Regions from separate parts of the Brevibacillus sp. BC25 genome, predicted to be linked through region 1. Evidence: riboswitches for the same ligand, from Rfam matches in the RefSeq annotation. Region 1 holds a riboswitch; each other region holds the start of a gene.
The links. Region 1 has a riboswitch for S-adenosylmethionine ahead of PMI05_RS08480 (BMP family protein). Riboswitches for the same ligand answer to the same signal wherever they lie in the genome.
Positions count from the first base shown of each region.

Region 2: linked by a shared signal. The riboswitch ahead of mtnK (S-methyl-5-thioribose kinase) and the one ahead of PMI05_RS08480 (BMP family protein) in region 1 are both predicted to bind S-adenosylmethionine.
Region 3: linked by a shared signal. The riboswitch ahead of PMI05_RS11130 (pyridoxal phosphate-dependent aminotransferase) and the one ahead of PMI05_RS08480 (BMP family protein) in region 1 are both predicted to bind S-adenosylmethionine.
Region 4: linked by a shared signal. The riboswitch ahead of PMI05_RS10905 (methionine ABC transporter ATP-binding protein) and the one ahead of PMI05_RS08480 (BMP family protein) in region 1 are both predicted to bind S-adenosylmethionine.

Region 1 covers NZ_AKIX01000030.1:8,086-11,213, reverse strand. Annotated here, with positions in the region: gene PMI05_RS08485 (methyl-accepting chemotaxis protein) at 1-885, shown strand, start outside; SAM riboswitch class I at 1,021-1,143, shown strand; gene PMI05_RS08480 (BMP family protein) at 1,344-2,372, shown strand; gene PMI05_RS08475 (ABC transporter ATP-binding protein) at 2,511-3,128, shown strand, end outside.
Region 2 covers NZ_AKIX01000088.1:20,303-23,430, reverse strand. Annotated here, with positions in the region: gene mtnA (S-methyl-5-thioribose-1-phosphate isomerase) at 1-701, opposite strand, end outside; gene mtnK (S-methyl-5-thioribose kinase) at 698-1,927, opposite strand; SAM riboswitch class I at 2,062-2,207, opposite strand; gene PMI05_RS21640 (anti-sigma factor) at 2,304-3,128, opposite strand, start outside.
Region 3 covers NZ_AKIX01000039.1:11,514-14,641, reverse strand. Annotated here, with positions in the region: gene PMI05_RS11140 (MFS transporter) at 1-1,033, shown strand, start outside; SAM riboswitch class I at 1,095-1,209, shown strand; gene PMI05_RS11130 (pyridoxal phosphate-dependent aminotransferase) at 1,293-2,474, shown strand; gene PMI05_RS11125 (hypothetical protein) at 2,626-3,096, shown strand.
Region 4 covers NZ_AKIX01000038.1:58,444-61,571, reverse strand. Annotated here, with positions in the region: gene PMI05_RS10915 (GerAB/ArcD/ProY family transporter) at 1-368, shown strand, start outside; gene PMI05_RS10910 (Ger(x)C family spore germination protein) at 368-1,528, shown strand; SAM riboswitch class I at 1,635-1,751, shown strand; gene PMI05_RS10905 (methionine ABC transporter ATP-binding protein) at 1,852-2,865, shown strand; gene PMI05_RS10900 (methionine ABC transporter permease) at 2,866-3,128, shown strand, end outside.

The sequences.
Region 1 (3,128 bases):
GATCGTACAAGTGATCATGTGCATGAACATGCGGAAGGTACGAAGCGCAATACAGATGAAATGATGGTAGCCTTCAAGGAAGTCGCCACAGGTATGGAATCGCAGGCGAATTCTACGGTGAAGATCGAAGAAGAGGTTCAATCCATCGACCAGGAAATCGAGGCAGTCACAACACAGACCAACTCAATGAAAACGGAATCGCAACAAAATAACCGTCGTCTGACAGAAAGCGTTCAGATGATGAACGAGCTGTCCTCGCAGATGGAGCAAATTGTGCAGGCAGTTAATGTAGCAGCCTCTACGATTCACCAGCTCAATCGTCAGGCGAATCGCGTAGAGGAAATTGTCGGCGCTATTAATCAGATCGCGACACAAACGAATCTTTTGGCGCTGAATGCGGCGATTGAATCGGCTCGTGCAGGCGAGCATGGACGTGGATTTGCTGTTGTAGCGGATGAGGTACGCAAGCTGGCGGAACAAAGCGCGACAGCTACGCAGGAAATTACCGACATTCTGAAATCTCTCCATCAGGAAAGTGAGAATGCGGTGCAGCATATGAGCAATGGGGAAACGTCTGTTGCAAAAGGCCAAGAGCTGGCCGTGAAAACAGTGGCCTCTATCGAAGCAGTGCGTGCCGGGATGATGGCCTTCTTGGAAGCAGCTGATCAAGTAAGCTCCAGCATGGACCGGGTAAAAGTACGTTCCGGCGAAGTTGCCATCGAGATGTCGACCATTACAGCCGTAACCGAGGAATCCGTAGCCAACTTAGAAGAGCTGTTTGCGACAGCAGAAAACCAGCATCAAAAAGTGCGTGAGATTACGGAAGAGCTGGGCGAGCTGAATACATTGTCTCATCGTCTCCAGCAAACCTTTCACGTAAATTAAAGGTTGTTTAAAAAGTAAAAGACGACTTTTTAAACTTCGATTCACTTTTAGAAGTGTTTGGAATTAAGAAAAAAGAATTGCATTTTTGAACCGTTCTGCTAGAATGAATTCCATTGTAACTAAATATATTTACCTACCTTATCAAGAGCGGCGGAGGGACTGGCCCGATGATGCCCGGCAACCACTGATCATGTCTATGCATGAACAGAAAGGTGCCAATTCCTGCAAAACCTGTACCATGGTTTTGACAGATGAGGAAGAGAACGGCTACGTACGCAAACTCTTCCTCCGGGAAGAGTTTTTTTGTTGTATTTATAAAAGGAAGGAGGTAATAAACGAACGATAAATTTATTTTATAAGATAATATTCGTAAATGGTATTGAAAAAATGGGTAAAAAGCCGTACATTACCTAATAGGATAAAGAAAAACGTAAAGTTCGGATAGGGAGAGATACATCATGAAGAAGTTATTGCTGGCATTAACGACATTCGCAGTATTGGCAACAGGGTGCTCGACTGGCACAAGCGCACCTGCAGATCAGCCAGGAGGACAAGCAGCAGGACAAGAGGGCGCGGCCAAAAAGCGAATTGCCTTGATTTTGCCCGAGAAAATCGGTGTGAATCCGTTCTTCCAACAAATGGATGAAGGTGCAAAGAAAGCCGCACAAGAGCTGGGCGCAGAAGTGAAAACGATTGAATCTACAGACCATGGAGCGATTGAAGAGAATCTGCGCGTGGCTGTTGCAGAAAATTATGATTTGATCATCACTTCTTCCTTTACATCAGAGGATGCATTGAAAAAAGTAGCAACCGAAAATCCTGACCGTAATTTTGCGATTATTGATACTGTAGTGGATTTGCCAAATGTTCGCAGTGTTACCTTCCGCGAGCAGGAAGCGGCTTACCTGGTGGGAGCAGCAGCAGGTCTGGCAACGAAAACGAACAAAGTGGGTATGATTGTCGCTCTTGATATTCCACAGTTGAAAAAATGGACAGTTGGCTTCGAAGAGGGCTTGAAAGCGACGAATCCAAAAGCAGAGCTGATGGTCAACTATGTAGGTAGCTTCACTGACCCGGCAAAAGCGAAGGAATTGGCGTTGCTCCAAGCTTCCAAAGGCGCTGACTTCATTAACGGTGCAGCAGCAGTAGGCGACCTCGGCGTTTTCGAAGCAGCGAAGGAAAAAGGTTTCTTCACAGCAGGTCAGGACGTTGACCGTACGACGATTGATCCAGAGCATATTGTTCTGTCCCAATTGAAAGGGACTGACGCGGCAGCTTATGAAACCGTGAAGAACTTTGTAGAAGGAACGTTCAAACCAGGTGTTGTTGCGTACGGCTTGAAAGAAAAAGGTGTTGGCGTAACCTATGTCACGCACGAAAGCAAAACGCCTCTGAACGCTTTTATTGGACAAGAAGTGGTGGATAAAGTGAAAGCGATCAACGATGAGATTGTAGCGGGCACTCGCAAAGTACCAGACCAGTTCTAAAAAGGTAGCTCGGTGCTGAAAAGCCAACTTTTTGAACGGTTATTTATAGCTTGTGCACAGTGATGGATGTGACCGACTACGGCTGTGTAGTCGGTCTTCCATTTTCATAAAAGGACGTACAGAAATGAGGGAGTGGGAATGACCGATCGCTTGGAAATGAGGGCCATGACCAAGAAGTACGGAGATTTTACCGCCAACGACAAGGTGTCGTTCTCACTGGCAGCAGGAGAAGTCCACGCGATTGTCGGGGAAAATGGAGCGGGCAAAACAACACTGATGCGGATGCTGTACGGGATGGAGCAACCGACGTCGGGAGAGATCGTGTTAAACGGCAAGCCAGTTGTTTTTCGCGGACCAGAGGACGCGATTCGAAATGGAATCGGGATGGTTCACCAGCACTTTATGCTCTTCGGAGAATTCAGTGTGACTGAAAATATCGTGATCGGATACGAGCCGAATCAAGCGGGTTTTTTCAAAAGAAATGACGCGGAGGACAAGGTGCGGGCGCTTAGTGAGCAGTATCGCATTCCGATTCATCCGCAGGCCAAGGTAGCGAATTGCTCGATTGGGGAACAGCAAAGGGTCGAGATTCTGAAGGTCCTGTATCAGGGAGCGGATATTATCGTGCTAGACGAGCCGACAGCTGTACTTACCCCGCTGGAGGTACGTGATCTGCTGCAAACGATTCGAAACCTGGCGGAGAGCGGCAAGAGCGTCATTTTGATTACACATAAGTTGCAGGAGGTCATGGAGGTA
Region 2 (3,128 bases), on a different contig from region 1:
TCTACTTTCCCTTGGGACATAACCATCGCCGCCATGTTGTCGCAGATGAGCGTCACATCAATCCCTGCTTGCTGCAATTCGAATGCAGTAAGACGAGCGCCTTGCAGGACAGGACGGGTTTCGTCTGCGTACACCTTCAGATTCCAACCGCGTTCCTTTGCCAAATAAAATGGAGCGGTAGCCGTACCGTAAGCTGCTGTAGCCAATGCCCCTGGATTACAGTGTGTGAGAATTCCCATACCGTCATGCAACAGAGTGAGCAAATGCTCTCCGATGGTCCGGCATACTTCAGCATCTTCCTTTTGAATCGTCAGTGCTTCATCGAGCACTGCTGCCTTCAATTCGGCAATCGAAGCTCCGCTTTCTTTTTCAACACGAGCTTTGATTCGATCCAACGCCCAGAACAGATTCACGGCTGTCGGACGGGAAGAGCCCAGGTAGTCTGCTTGCTGGTTCAGTTCCTGCCAAAACTCGTCGTAGTTACTCGCTTCACTGCCACGAATGCCCAGGTAAAGCCCGTAAGCTGCTGCCATGCCAATCGCCGGTGCGCCACGCACTTCCAAGCGACGGATGGAACCCCATACTTGCTCGGAGGTAGTTAAGTTCAAATAGATCGTTTCTACTGGCAGACGCGTCTGGTCAAGCAAGACCAATGCGTTATTCTCCCACTTAACAGGTGCCAATTGAGTGCTGGTTGTCATACTGTTGTAGCCTCCTGATAGTAACGTTCGGTCACAGTGCGTACGATGTCCGTGATATCTGTCGATTCGTCTATGCCGCCGCGACCGAGAATCAGTGCTTCTCCAATCGAGAGAGCCAGACGCTCTGCTTCTGCGCGAGTCTGGTCGTCTTCAATGGCATTCAGGTCCGCTACGCCCGCCAAGCCGATGACACGGCGCAAGATTTTGCATCCGGCATAGCCTGCTGTATCCTGAATCAAGCGCTTCACGTAGCTTTGCCACAGTCCCTCGACATGAGCGCTGCGCTCTTTGGCGTGCTTGTGCCAGAGCTGAACGAATTGCGAAACGAATTCATTCCAGACATCCTCGACCGTTTCCAGTAAGTATTCGCGGTACGCTTCCCGTTCTCCTTGATCTTTTTGCAAACCGTGCTGTCCTGCGTAGTTGAGCAGCAGATTGGCAATAATCGCCCCGATGTCAAAACCGATTGGGCCGTAGTAAGCGAATTCTGGATCGATTGCTTTCAGGCTGTTTTCTGTGATGAAAATACTTCCGGTATGCAAGTCACCATGCAGCAGCGCTTCTGAGCGCGTAAGGAAATCGTATTTCAGCTTGGCGATTTCCAGCTTCAGCGGCCTGTTGTTCCAGATCGCCTCGACTTCCCTGCGAATCAACGGGTTGAAGTCGTTGGTAGGCGCATTTTCATACGGATCGGTAAAGACGAGGTCTTCTGTGATTTTGCATAATTCTGGATTTATGAATGTTCCGACTAGCGCTTTTTTATCGTACGGATGCGCGCCCAGATCGGATGTGAAGAACAAGGTTTGCGCGAGAAAACGACCAATTTGCTTCGCGAATAGCGGGTACCGCTTTCCTTCGATCAGACCTTTGCGCATGATGATGTGGTCCCCGACGTTTTCCATGACAGTCAACGCAAGCTCCCCGTCGAAATGATACACCTGCGGCACCAGGTCTGGAACGTATTTGTGCTGAATGCGGAGTGCCTCGCTCTCGATGCGAGCCCGATCAATCGTAAGCGGCCAAGATTCTCCCACGACGCGGGCAAAAGGCAGTGCTTGCTTGACAATGACGCTCTTACCGGATGCTGGCTCCTGAATGTCAAAAACCAGATTGAGGTTGCCATCCCCGATTTCGCGACTGGTCAGCTCTGCTCCTTCGCTAAAAAGACCCGGTATTCCTTTTACGTACTCCACTGCTTCCTGTTCAGTCAATGCGCGATATGCCATGATTCCAAAACTCCCCTCTGCGTATTTTTCCTCTATCTCTACTTGTTTTGTTTGTGTCATGAGAGCAAAAAAAGACCTCTTTTCCCGAAGAAAAGAGGTCGCTGTCGTCACGTGTAAGAACCGTGTTGATGTCCCCCTTATCTTCCAGACCACTTTTGTTTCTGCAGGAATTAGCACCGTGCATGTCGCCTGTCAATCAGTCGCTTCCTCGCGTCTGAATGGCGTCATGTCGGTTGCCGGGTATCATCGGGCCAGTCCCTCCACCTTCTCTGGATAAGGTATCCAAAACGTATTCGGTTTTTGATTTAGTTTGAATCATACAACCAACGCTTCCACGATGTCAACACCCTTTTGTGCAAAAATTCGCACCTTGCTTTTAGTAGCTGTGTTGTGTTCCCGATGCCGCAGGTCGCTCCCAATTCCACCAGTCTACTTTGCCTAAAAACGCTGCTGTTATCGACTTTTCGGCCTTGAGCTTCAGTAGTTCTTTTGTAGGTCCGGTCAGGACAGCGCCGTAGATTCGCACTCCGTTTTGTTGCATGTAGTTGTATCGTTCTGCTATCTGAGGGTCGCTACCAAATACCAAGGCTTTGCCAATATCGCGAGTCAGACCTTCTTGCTCAGATAAGTACTTCATTTCGTTCAGATAGGTCGCCATTCTTCTTGCCCCTTCCCCATTTACCCGGATGGGCGCACCTCCGTAATCGAGTTCTCTCTGAGCAAATCCCCATACGTCCCCTGCACCAAGTAACAGATTGGGTACATCACTCTCTGCTTGCTTGAGCTCCACCCCTGTATCTACCGCAAACCAAACTGTATCTTGTCCTGAAGAGGTAACATGGCGGGAAATCAGTGCATAATACTCCTCGTACGTCAGAAAGTGGTCAAAAGATATTGCAAGCTGCGAAACAGTTCCCTCAGGCAGCTTCTCCATAGTCGTCCAGGCAGGTGAAGTGAGAGACATGGTATCCTCCGTTTCCCCCTCTGTCGGATAACGGAAAAACAGCTTTTGCTCCCTGACCCCGTTCGTCCATTGCGGCTTCGCATTCACGTTCCATAGCACATTCGTACTCTCAAAACGGCCCGCGTTCTTTTCTTCTCCCCCAACCCGCTCGCGTAGTTCCATGCTGATGTTTCCGTACAGCAATCCGACCTGCGAACCACTACTCCCTACTCTCACACCCGGTTGAGTAAAATTGAC
Region 3 (3,128 bases), on a different contig from region 1:
AATGCGCACCATCATTGTCGGTTCCATCGGCGTTATTCTGATATCGATCGGCTTAGGTGTTACGCAAGATTTTACGATTTATGTTGTCTTGCTTCTACTGAATGGATTGTTTTACGGAACACTTTCTCCTGTGATGAATGCACTGGCAGTAGTGTTATGGCCGGACGGAGGGCGTAAAGGAATCAATCTGATTTATGTCTCCCTCAATGTGGGGGTAGCTGCCGGTTCTGCGCTGGGCGGCTTCTTGGCAAGTGTTTCGTTTGCCTGGACGTTTTTCGGTAATGCGATCTCGCAACTGATTGTGCTCGCCATGTTCATGCTCATTTTGCCGCGTCAATTAAAAATGCTAGAACAACAACGCGAAAACTCGACGACTGGACAAAGGATGTCTGAGCAAGCAACTGGTGATGCGCTGCAACTACCACAGCAAGAGCCAAAGGTTGTATGGGGAGCATTGCTGCTATTATGCGGGGGGCTATTAATTAGCTGGATTGTCTATGTACAATGGACGACGGTGCTGTCGACCTACATGCAATCCCTGGGCATTTCACTCCGTCAATACAGTTTGTTGTGGACGCTGAACGGAGGTTTGATCCTGTTTGGTCAGCCATTGATTGCTTGGGTCATTCGACGCTTTGCCCGTACGCTAAAAGCACAAATGCTCTTGGGCGCTTATATTTTTGCCTTGTCGATGCTGATTCTGTCGCAATCAACCGTTTATGCAGGCTTTGTGGCAGGCATGTTCGTCATGACGCTAGGAGAAATGCTCGTGTGGCCAGCGGTACCGGCAGTAGCTGCACAGTTTACGCCAGAGGGGCGAGAAGGCTTCATTCAAGGTCTGATTGCAGGAACTGGATCAGCAGGGCGGATGCTCGGACCACTGCTGGGCGCCTTCATTTTCCAATCGATTCATGCGCAAGGACTATTGTTTGTGATGGCAGGCCTGTGTCTGTTGTCTGTGGCATTCTTTGCCTTCCACACCTCTTTTCAAAAAAGAAGGCATCAAGTGCCGGTACAGAATCAAGCATCTTGACACGATTTACGTGCTCAAGTTAGTATGATATAGACGAAAAAACAGTATATTCCGTGTGTTTGACTTATTCAGAGAGGTGGAGGGACTGGCCCTATGAAGCCCGGCAGCGGATCTGTTCCATGTGATGGACAGATGCTGTGCCAATTCCAGCAGGATTTTTTCCTGACAGATAAGGACGTGACCAAGCTGATCTCCCCCTTTTTCTGTATGGAAAAAGGGGGTTTTACTGTATTGGGCCCAAGAAAGGAATGGAAGAAAGATGCGTATTCAACCCTCCGACATGATTGATCGACTCCCTACCCAGTTTTTTGCGACCCTGGTGGCAAAAGTAAACAAGGTCATTGCGCAAGGCCATGACGTCATTAACCTGGGGCAGGGCAATCCCGATCTGCCGACACCGCCGCACATTATTGAAGAATTACAGGCGCAAGCGGCACAACCACTCCATCACAAATATCCGCCTTTTCAGGGACGCGTGGAACTGAAGCAGGCAGTGGCTCATTGGTATAAGCAAGAATTTGATGTAGACCTCGATCCGGAGGAAGAAGTAGCGATATTGTTCGGCAGCAAAACCGGTCTTGTAGAGATTTGCCAAGTACTCATGAACGCAGGCGATGTTGCACTGGTTCCAGACCCAGGCTATCCGGATTATTGGTCGGGGGTTGCAGTCGTAGGCGGACGGATGGTCATGATGCCGCTGAAGGCGGAAAATGACTTCTTGCCAGACTACAGCCAGCTCTCCCAAGCTGATTTGGATCGAGCGAAACTGATGTTTCTCAACTATCCGAACAATCCGACAGCGGTCAACGCACCACTCGAGTTTTATGAGGAAACGATTCGCTTCGCCCGAAAACATGAAATCGTCGTCTGCCATGACTTCGCCTACGGGGCGATCAGCTATGACGGGAAAAAGCCGGTCAGCTTCATGCAGGTCCCGGGAGCAAAAGAAGTGGGCGTAGAATTTTATACCCTGTCCAAAACATACAACATGGCAGGCTGGCGTGTTGGTGCCATGGTAGGAAACCGCGAGCTGGTTCGTCTGATCAATCTCATTCAGGATCATTACTTCGTCAGTCTGTTCGGAGCGATACAGATGGCGGCAGCCAAAGCGATGACGGAGTCGCAGCAGTGCGTTCGCGATCTCGTCGCTGTTTACGAAAGCCGCCGCAATGCCTTGTACTCCAATTTGCATCGGATTGGCTGGCAGGCACCACCATCTCAAGGTTCGTTTTTTGCTTGGCTTCCTGTTCCAAGTGGCTTCACATCTATGGAGTTCTCTGACCTGCTTTTGGAAAAAGCGCATGTCGTCGTAGCGCCGGGAAATGGTTTTGGTCCGACAGGTGAGGGTTATGTGCGAGCGGCTTTGTTATCCAATGAAGATCGTCTCGCAGAAGCGGTCCAACGGATTGAGCGGTTGGGGTTGTTTACGAAAACAAAATAAAAGCGAGGCAATTTGGCCACACTACCATACAAATGGAGTGTGGCTTTTTTATTCTAGAATAAAAATCATTCTCATTATTGACAGATAATGATTTTCATTATACGATGACATTGTTAATGATAATTAGTCTCAGCAAGAGCGGGAGGGTACCATGCGCTATCAGATTAACGGTTACACGGATATGTATACGGTGATCGCCAACGAGCGAAAAATCGGCGGAGCCATTGAAGCAGGCCAGATTCGCTTGCGGACGGGAGAAATTTACGCCAATGCTGTTCTCACTCGTTTGGAAATGTCAGGTGCGCATTTTTGCTCGATCGGATTTGTTACAGAAGAAGGCAAAAGACTGATTGTCCATGTGAATGATATCAGCATGATCGCTGATGCTCGTCACGTCAACGTTTGTGAGCTGACGAACGAATGCATGAGAGTGGAGAAATCCGCAGAGAGATTGAAGCGGTTGAAGCGTCTCTGTGAACTAAATGAAGGCAGCTGTACGCCAACCTTCCAAGAAGAGGCATTGCTGTTGGCAAGTGATATTGGCATGGAAGAAGCGTCCACGCATGTAGACCTCTCTTTTCTCCCACACACAGAGAAACCACGTGTGTTCCGAATCGCCTAGGAAGATATAGCCCATACATATGGACCCCTTTT
Region 4 (3,128 bases), on a different contig from region 1:
TCTGGGCGACACTCAATATGCAAAAGATGGTGTACCTCCCTATTTTGGAAAGGTTTGAGCTGGTTGTCATTTCGTTGTGGCTTCTCGTGATCTTACCGAATATCATGTTGTATTTGTGGTCTTCTGCCCGGGGGCTCAAGCGCTTGTTCGGATTCAACCTGCGTCATTCGTTGTATTGGATTATGCCCGTGATTTATGTAGCTTCCTTGTCGCTGCTATCCAGGCAGGAGATGAGCAGGATGACGAATATATTCTCGCAAATAACCGTGTACATGATTTACGTGTACCCCTATTTTTTGTACTTCATGGTCTTGCTGAAACAGCGAAAGCAACGGGCGAAACCAACCAGCAAAGGAGAGAGTGCCTGATGCTGTCTGATCGAAAACATTGGATGCGATTATCCAATCGGCTTCTTGCGGTGTGGTGTTCAGGTTTCCTCATCTTAGCAGGCTGTACAGATCGGCAAATTTTTGATGAGACAGGACTTGCCACGGCTGTCGGCTATGATCTGTTAAAGGATGGAAATATTCGTGGGACAGCGATCATGCCCTCCATTAATCCAGAGGCGAAAGAAAAGATACAGCTTTTCTCAGCTACCGGTGAAACCAGCAAAGGTATTCGGGATCGGATTAATTTACAATCAGATAAAAAAGTATTGGGTGGGCAAATTCGTGTCACACTCTACAGTGAAAACTTGGCAAAACGTGGACTTGGCAGTATCGTTGACACGTTGTATCGGGATTCCTCTATTTCCAGCAGGGTTTATCTTTGCCTATTTGAAGGCGAAACATATGATATGTTAACGTATCCCTACTCGGAAGAAGGAAATATCGGAATCTATTTATACCGTATGATTGAGCAAAATATTGAAGGGGAAAAAATTCCTTCTTCCACCATGCATGAGTTTTTTCGAGCTTATTATGACAAAGGAATCGACCCGATCATGCCGTACATTGCAAGAAAGGGAAATGAGCTGCAAATCAAGGGTATCGCATTATTTCGAGGGGATCGTTATGTAGGGTGGATCACACCAAAGGAAGCCTTTTTAATCAAGCTCATGCATGGGAAATTCAGCATTGGCAGCTACGATACTTCTGTTCCTGCTCATATTTTTGGTGAGGAGCCAAAGAGCCACGGAAGTAAAAAAGACCGCGTGCAGCTTGTCTTTGACACCATTTCCAGCACATCTAAAATTGACCTGACCCAAGTGTCCCCCCCGGTATTTGATATTCATATCCGATTCCATGCGCGGATTTTGGAATTAACCCTTCCGCTGAAGCTAGAGAATGCAAAGCTGATGAAAATCATGGAGAATGCACTGGAAAAAGAGATCGAAAAAGAATTGCAGAAAGTTGTCAGTAAATTGCAGGGCTTCGATGTCGATCCCGCTGGATTCGGGATGGTGTATCGTGCAAATAGAAGAGGAATGGTAAACATGACGCAGGCCGAGTTGAGAAAAGTCTTCAAGGAAGCAAGGTTTCGCTTTCATGTAAAATCAACCATCATCCGCAACGGCGTCATGGATTAAAAAACTTTTCCTGCTATTACTATTGACGTTATATTTTCAAAAAGGATATAATCCGTTTTGTATCATCAAGAAATAGAAAAAACGAACATAATATACGTAGATATCTTTCTTATCAAGAGAGGCGGAGGGACAGGCCCTATGAAGCCCGGCAGCCGGTTCATTTTCGAATGAACGTCGCGGTGCCAATTCCTACAAGGTTGTATTGATCTTGTATAGATGAGAAGGGTGGATGCGAACGTATACATTGCGTTGCAGCCCCTTTTTCGTTTATTGAAAAAGGGGTTTTCTGATTTTATTTAGATTGTGGTCGGGAGGTGGATGCGTTGATCCAACTGCGTCATTTGCATAAAAGCTATCAAGTACAAGGTAAAACCATCCCAGCATTAACGGGGATCGACCTTTCCATAGAGCAAGGAGAAATATACGGGATTATCGGACACTCTGGTGCAGGGAAAAGTACGTTGATCCGGTGCATCAATTTGCTGGAGCGCCCAACTTCAGGGGAAGTTATTGTGGACGGTGTCGATTTGACAAAGCTGGCTGAAGGGAAGCTGCAAGAAAAGCGCCGCTCAATCGGCATGATTTTTCAGCACTTCAACTTGCTGTCTTCTTCGACAGTCGGCGAAAATGTCGCTTTTCCACTCAAGCTGGCCAAGCGTCCGAAGGCAGAGATTGATAAGAAAGTAAACGAGCTGCTGAAGCTGGTTGGCTTGGAGGCACATAAGGACAAATATCCGTCTCAGCTGTCTGGCGGACAGAAGCAGCGTGTCGGAATCGCCCGGGCGCTCGCGAATGATCCAAAAGTGCTGCTCTGTGACGAAGCTACATCGGCTCTCGATCCGCAGACGACGAACTCCATTCTGGCACTGCTTTTGGATATCAACCGCAAGCTGGGCTTGACCATTGTGCTGATTACCCACGAGATGCACGTCATTCGCTCCATTTGTGATCGTGTCGGCGTGATTGATGGAGGAAAGATCGTCGAGTCGGGTAACGTACTGGACGTATTCCTTCGTCCGAAGCATCCAACGACACAAGAATTCGTGGAACAAGTGGCGGATTCTACAGAACTGCGCGAAGCAGTTGAGCACGAAAAGGCTTCGGGGATCCGTACCATTGCTCGTGTCACCTTCCTCGGAGAAAAAACGTACCAGCCGATCCTGTTCCAAACGATGCAAGAGACCGGCACGGTGTTCAGCATTTTACAGGGAACGATCTCTCGCATGAAGGATACGCCGTATGGTCAGTTGGTGATTGAGCTGGAAGGCGATGTTGCACAGAATCAAAAGACCATTGAGACGCTGCGCCAACGTGGCTTGGAAGTAGAGGTGATATAAATGGACTGGACATTCGAGAATGTGGATTGGGCTGAAATCGGCGTAGGTACGATGGACACGCTCACGATGCTCGGCTTTTCCACCCTGTTTACCGTCCTGATTGGTTTGCCGTTGGGAATCATTCTGTTTTTGACTTCACGCGGACAGCTTCTGCAAAACCGCACTTTTTATACGATCGCATCATTCGTTGTCAACGTATTACGTTCGGTACCGTTTATCATTTTGATGATCTTGCTGATTCCTGTGACGAAAATGATCGTAGG